DNA from 3 places in the Streptomyces sp. NBC_00859 genome. Region 3 is predicted to be linked to each of the others. Evidence: riboswitches for the same ligand, from Rfam matches in the RefSeq annotation. Region 3 holds a riboswitch; each other region holds the start of a gene.
What was found. A riboswitch is a leader RNA that binds a small molecule or an ion and turns the genes downstream of it on or off. The one in region 3 is predicted to bind thiamine pyrophosphate.

Region 1 (2,259 bases), 2.0 Mb from region 3:
ACCGTAATCTCTCGACCGCCGAGATCGTGCACCAGATCGTCGACGGCATGCGCGCCCTGCGCGACGGCGAGGTGCCGGGAGGGCCCGCGCGGCTCTCCAACATCGTCTTCATGGGCATGGGCGAGCCCCTCGCCAACTACAAGCGGGTGGTCGGGTCGATCCGCCGGCTCACGGACCCCGAGCCCGACGGCCTCGGCCTCTCCCAGCGCGGGATCACCGTGTCCACGGTGGGTCTGGTGCCCGCGATGCTCCGTTTCGCGGACGAGGGCTTCAAGTGCCGCCTCGCGGTCTCGCTGCACGCGCCCGACGACGAGCTGCGCGACACGCTCGTCCCGGTGAACACGCGGTGGAAGGTCCGGGAGGTGCTGGACGCCGCGTGGGAGTACGCGGAGAAGTCCGGCCGCCGCATCTCCATCGAGTACGCGCTCATCCGTGACATCAACGACCAGGCCTGGCGGGGCGACCGGCTCGGCCGGCTGCTCAAGGGCAAGCCTGTTCATGTCAATCTGATCCCGCTCAACCCGACTCCGGGGTCCAAGTGGACCGCCTCCAGGCCGGAGGACGAGAAGGCGTTCGTCGCCGCCATCGCCGCCCACGGCGTCCCCGTGACCGTACGGGACACCCGTGGCCAGGAGATCGACGGAGCGTGCGGGCAGCTGGCGGCCGCCGAGCGGTAGGGCCCGTGTAACGTGGGCCGCACATTTTCATATTCCGACAGGGGAGCGCCACAGCGCTGAGAGTGCGGCCACGCCGCAGACCCTCTGGACCTTGCCCGGGTCATTCCGGGTAGGAAGTTCGGTCACTACTCAAGCTGTTCAGCCCTGCCCGCTCCCGTGGGCAGGGCCGCGTCTCTTCCTGGATGTCCCATCCCAGGAGGAATCCAGTGAGCAACACCAAGCGAGCGGGTACGGCAGGCAGAACGCTCACGACCGGGAAACTGACGGCCACCGCGCTGGCCGCGGCGCTGGGCGTCTCGGCGCTCGCCGGCTGCGGAAGTTCCGGTGGCTCCGGTTCGTCCGCCGGGCAGTCGAAGACCGTGACACTGGTCAGCCACGACTCCTTCGTCGCTTCGCCCTCCGTGCTGAAGGCGTTCACGAAGGAGACCGGCTACAAGGTCCACGTCCTCAAGAGCGGGGACGCCGGTGCCGCGCTCAACCAGGAGATCCTCACCAAGGGCTCCCCGCGCGGCGACGTCTTCTTCGGCGTCGACAACACCCTGCTGTCGCGGGCGCTCGACAACGGCCTCTTCACGCCGTACCGGGCGAAGGGCCTGGACCAGGTCGCACCCGCCGTGCAGCTCGACGCCGGGAAGCACCGGGTGACGCCCGTCGACAGCGGTGACCTCTGCGTCAACTACGACAAGAAGTACTTCGCCGACCACAAGATCGCCCCGCCCCGCAGCTTCGACGACCTGATCAAGCCGCAGTACAAGAACCTCCTGGTCACCGAGAACGTCGCCACGTCCTCACCCGGGCTCGGCTTCATGCTCGGCACGGTCGCCAGGTACGGCGGCGACGGCTGGCAGGGGTACTGGAAGAAGCTCAAGGCCAATGGCGTCAAGGTCGACGACGGCTGGGAGCAGGCGTACAACAACGACTTCTCCGGCTCGGCCGGCGGCAAGAAGGCCAAGGGCGACCGTCCGCTCGTCGTGTCGTACGCGTCGAGCCCGCCCGCCGAGGTGCTGGACGCCGAGCCACAGCCGAAGACCGCTCCGACCGGCGTCGCCACCTCGACCTGCTTCCGGCAGATCGAGTTCGCCGGGCTGCTGGACGGCGCGAAGAACCAGGCGGGCGGCAAGGCCCTGATCGACTTCCTGATCAGTAAGAAGTTCCAGGAGGACATGCCGCTCAACATGTTCGTGGACCCGGTGGTGAAGGGTGCGAAGGAGCCCGCGCTGTTCACGAAGTACGGCGCGAAGGTCACGCGGCCCGAGACCGTCGCGCCCGGCACGATCGCCAAGAACCGTGATCAGTGGGTCAAGTCGTGGTCCTCGATCGTCCTGAGGTAGACGGCCCGGCGCGGGCGGGGCAGCCCTCCGCGGCCGGGGCCGGGCGGCGCCGGACCGCGGTCCGGCTCGCGCTCATGGCCCTGCCCGTGGTGTTCTTCGCGGTCTTCTTCGCCTACCCGGTGGCGGCCATCGTCGGCCGCGGTCTCAAGGTGGGCGGCGCGTGGCAGTTCGGGCGGATCGGTGACGTACTGACCCAGCCCGACATCCTGCACGTCCTGTGGTTCACCACCTGGCAGGCGTGCGCTTCCACC
Region 2 (2,259 bases), 2.0 Mb from region 3:
ACGGACACCCGCGGCGAAGGCGCACCCACCGGTGACGCTTGGACGGATGGCACATTCATGCGGGCTGCTCCTGTCGTACGGGCGAGAAGCGCAGGGGAGAGAAGGCACGGGCCTCGGCCGGCAGCTCTCCGGTGGTCAGCAGTCCGGCCATCACGTCGCCGGTCATGGGTGTGAGCAGCACACCGTTGCGGTAGTGGCCGGTGGCCAGCAGCAGGCCGGGCAGCGCGGTCGGGCCGAGCAGCGGCGCGTTGTCGGGTGACGCCGGGCGCAGCCCCGCGCACGTCTCGGTGAGCGGGAGTTCGGTGATGCCGGGCACCAGGTCGTGGGCGTCGCGGAGCAGCTCGTAGACCCCGCCCGCGGTGACCGTGGTGTCCCAGCCCAGCTCCTCGCTGGTCGCGCCGACCACGAGTTCGCCGTTCTCACGGGGGACCAGATAGACGTGACTGCCCCGGACGACCGCGCGGACGGTCCGGCTGAGGAACGGCGCGTAGACCCGCGGCACCGTCAGCCTGAGCACCTGGCCCTTGACCGGACGCACGGGCGGAAGCACCGCGTCCGGCAGCCCCGCGAGCTGTCCGCTGCGGCTGCCGGCCGCCAGCACCACCTGGCCCGAGGTGAGCGCGGTGCCGTCGGCGAGCACGACACCGGTGGCCCGGCCGCCCTCCGTCGTCAGGCGCTCCGCCCAGCCGCGGTGGAAGGTCACCCCGGCCCGCTCGCACGCGATGAGCAGCGCCTTCGCCAGCCGCCGCGGATCGACCTGGTGGTCACCGTCCACCCGCAGCCCGCCGCGCACACCCGGCGCGAGCATCGGTTCGAGCCGCCGGCACTCGCGCCCCGTGAGCCACTCCGACTCCAGACCCGAGCGGAGCTGGAGCGCGTGCAGCTCCCGCAGATGCGCCCGGTCGTCCAGGTCGAGGGCCACGGAGAGCGTGCCGCAGGCGCGGTAGCCGAGATCCTGCCCCGACGCCTCCTCCAGCTCCGCGGCGAACGCCGGATAGCGCCGGGCGGACTCCAGATTCAGACCGAGCAGCACCTGCTCGCCGTAGTGCAGTTCCGTGACGGCGGCCAGCATGCCCGCCGCGACCTGCGCGGCACCGCCGCCCGGCTGCGGGTCGACGACAGCGGTGCGCAGTCCGCGCTGCGCCGACCGCCAGGCGGTGACCAGACCGATGATCCCGCCCCCGACGACAGCTACGTCCGAGGTGTTGGCGTGATGTGTGTGCATGGGCGTCCAGCCCCTCCCTTCGCCGGCATGACCCGGATCAGGTTCGTACGGTCGGAGGCCGTCCAGCCTCCCTCTCAGCCCGGTGCGCCCGGACTCCCGCGAGTAGTTCCGCGTGCCAGCCTAACCCCGGTCCGCACCGCCCCGTAAGGCGTCCCATGACCGCCCCTGTCCTGACGCCGAGTCAGCTGCTTAAGGTGATCAGGTGAGCGAGCCGAGGAACGTCGTCATCGCCGGTGCGGGCATGGCCGGAGTCCAGACCGCTGTCGCCCTGCGGGACCAGGGCTTCACCGGATCCGTCACGCTGATCGGTGAGGAGGCCCACCCGCCGTACGACAGACCGCCGCTCTCCAAGGCGGTGCTGCTCGGCAAGGCCGAACACTCCGCCTTCGACGTCGACTTCGGCGCGCTCGGGGTCGAACTGCGGCTGGGGTGCGAGGTGACCGGCGTACGCCCGGCAGACCGGGAACTGGACACCGCGAGCGGCCCCCTCCCGTACGAGGCGCTGGTCGTCGCCACCGGTGCCCACCCGGTCACGCTGCCCGGCAGCGAGGGCGTCCCCGGCGTCCATCTGCTGCGCACGCTCGACGACGCGGGGCGGCTGCGGGCCGTCCTCGCGGACCGGCTGGACGTCGTGGTGGTCGGTGCCGGGTGGATCGGCGCCGAGTTCGCGACGGCCGCGCGGGAGGCGGGGTGCGCGGTGACCGTGGTGGAGGCGGCCGGCCGGCCTCTTGCCGGGGTGCTGCCCGCCGAGGTCTCGGCTCCGATGGCCGGCTGGTACGCCGACAGCGGAGCCGAACTCATCACCGGCGAGCGGGTGGCCCGTGCCGAACCCGGCACCGTGGTCCTGGAATCCGGGCGGAGGCTGCCGGCCGGGGCCGTGCTCGTCGGAATCGGGGCCAGACCGGCGACCGGCTGGCTCGCCGGCTCCGGGATCGCACGGGGCGCCGACGGCTCGGTCACGGCGGACGAACGGCTGCGCACCTCGGCCGCCGGTGTGTACGCGGTCGGCGACTGCGCGTCCTTCCCGTCCCGCC
Region 3 (2,259 bases):
AGCGTGCCGATGACGGCGACCGAGGTCCGCGCTGTCAGTCCGTGGCAGGTGTACAGGGCGATCAGCATGATGGCGCTCGCCCCGATCACCGCCACGACCAGCGGATTCGACCCGCGCAGGATCGCGGGCAGAATGAACAGCGTCAGCACGGCGAAGCTGACGGCCAGTGCGACCAGCGCCATCAGCCCGCGCAGTCTCCCCACCGCGACCACCACCAGCGCGAAGGCCCCGCCGAGCAGTGCCATCGGGAACTTCCGGTCCACGTCGGACACGGAGTACTGAAGTTCGCGGGGCGCGTCGGGGGCGTACGCCACGATGACGCCCTGGCCCCCGTGCAACTGCCGCGGAGAGTCCGGCTGGACGATTTCGGTGAATGTGCGGCCCTTGTCCTTGCCGCTCGACACCTCGATCTCCGCCTTCTTGCACTGGGCGTCCTTCCGGGCCGTTCCGGAACCGGCCTGCTGTTCCGCCGCGCCCGGATCCGTCCCCGCACCGGCCGTCGACGACTGACCGGCGTGCACGTCCGCGCAGTCGACCGGCACGGTCCGTACCACCTTGCCCTGCTGCGTCTGCCGGTCGAAGCCGACACCGCTGCGGGCATGGGGCGGCGCCCCACCCGGCCAGAGGACCGCGAGTCCGACAACAACCGCCGCCGCGAAGGGGATCAGCACCCCTGCGATGACCTTGCGCAGATGCTTGGAAACGGGTGCCGCCGGACCGTGGCCGTGCGTATGGCTGTGCCCGCCAGGAGCCCGTTCAGGGAGTGGTGTCACCGCCAGATCATCGCAAGAAGGCAGAGGCCCTCTGTTCAGTGAGCGGTGCGGGGCGTTAGCGTGGGGGCACCTTTGCACACGCGGGAGCTCGGAGCACCGGGCTGAGAGGGCGCTGACCAGCAGACTGCTGAGAGCTGCGCCGACCGCCGAACCTGTTACCGGGTAATGCCGGCGTAGGGAGTAGGTCTCATGACCACAGCGGATGCACGCACGCCTGCCATCGGCCAGGACGAGCGCAAGCCGGGCTGGCACAAGGGGTATGTCGCGGGCCCGGAGGGCTCGCGCGCGGACCTCAGGGTGCCCGTCAGGCAGGTGCACCTCACCAATGGCCGGGACGTGACGCTGTACGACACGTCAGGCCCGTACACCGATCCCACCGTGGACACCGATATCAGGCGCGGGCTCGCCCCGCTCCGGGAGAACTGGATCGTCGGCCGCGGCGACACCGAGGAGTACGCGGGCCGCCCGGCCCGTCCCGAGGACGACGGGATCAAGCACACATCGCCGCGCGGGGGTCTCCGGAACCTCGACGCGGTCTTCCCCGGGCGCCCCCGCCAGCCCAGAAGGGGGCGCGAAGGGCGCGCGGTCAGCCAGCTCGCGTACGCCGTGCGCGGGGAGGTCACACCTGAGATGGAGTACGTCGCGATCCGGGAGAACGTCTCCCCCGAGGTCGTACGGGAGGAGATCGCCGCGGGGCGGGCCGTGCTGCCGGCCAACGTCAACCACCCCGAGATCGAACCGATGATCATCGGGAAGCGGTTCCTGGTGAAGGTCAACGCCAACATCGGCAACAGCGCGGTCACTTCCTCCATCGAGGAGGAGGTGGACAAGATGACCTGGGCCACCAAATGGGGCGCGGACACGGTCATGGACCTGTCCACCGGGCGCAATATCCACACCACCCGCGAGTGGGTGCTGCGCAACTCACCCGTCCCGATCGGTACGGTGCCGCTCTACCAGGCGCTGGAGAAGGTGGACGGCCAGGCCGAGGAGCTGACCTGGGAGATCTACAAGGACACCGTCATCGAGCAGGCCGAACAGGGCGTCGACTACATGACGGTGCACGCCGGAGTGCTGCTCCGGTACGTGCCGCTCACCGCACGCCGCAAGACCGGGATCGTCTCGCGCGGCGGATCGATCATGGCCGCCTGGTGCCTGGCGCACCACAGGGAGTCGTTCCTGTACGAGCACTTCGAGGAGCTGTCCGACATCCTGGCCTCGTACGACGTCACCTACTCGCTGGGCGACGGGCTGCGCCCCGGGTCGATCGCGGACGCCAACGACGAGGCGCAGTTCGCCGAGCTGCGCACGCTCGGGGAACTCAACACGATCGCGAAGCGGCATGGTGTGCAGACGATGATCGAGGGCCCCGGGCACGTCCCGATGCACAAGATCAAGGAGAACATCGACCTCCAGCAGGAGATCTGCGACGAGGCGCCGTTCTATACGCTCGGCCCGCTCACCACTGACGTGGCACCGGCGTACG

Region 1: linked by a shared signal. The riboswitch ahead of OG584_RS08575 (thiamine ABC transporter substrate binding subunit) and the one ahead of thiC (phosphomethylpyrimidine synthase ThiC) in region 3 are both predicted to bind thiamine pyrophosphate.
Region 2: linked by a shared signal. The riboswitch ahead of thiO (glycine oxidase ThiO) and the one ahead of thiC (phosphomethylpyrimidine synthase ThiC) in region 3 are both predicted to bind thiamine pyrophosphate.

Annotation. Positions count from the first base shown of each region.
Region 1 covers NZ_CP108826.1:2,097,829-2,100,087, reverse strand. Annotated here, with positions in the region: gene rlmN (23S rRNA (adenine(2503)-C(2))-methyltransferase RlmN) at 1-677, shown strand, start outside; TPP riboswitch at 707-811, shown strand; gene OG584_RS08575 (thiamine ABC transporter substrate binding subunit) at 884-2,008, shown strand; gene OG584_RS08570 (ABC transporter permease) at 2,083-2,259, shown strand, end outside.
Region 2 covers NZ_CP108826.1:6,036,486-6,038,744, forward strand. Annotated here, with positions in the region: gene thiS (sulfur carrier protein ThiS) at 1-59, opposite strand, end outside; gene thiO (glycine oxidase ThiO) at 56-1,225, opposite strand; TPP riboswitch at 1,223-1,335, opposite strand; gene OG584_RS26455 (NAD(P)/FAD-dependent oxidoreductase) at 1,467-2,259, shown strand, end outside.
Region 3 covers NZ_CP108826.1:4,052,789-4,055,047, forward strand. Annotated here, with positions in the region: gene OG584_RS17375 (YibE/F family protein) at 1-773, opposite strand, end outside; TPP riboswitch at 844-970, shown strand; gene thiC (phosphomethylpyrimidine synthase ThiC) at 963-2,259, shown strand, end outside.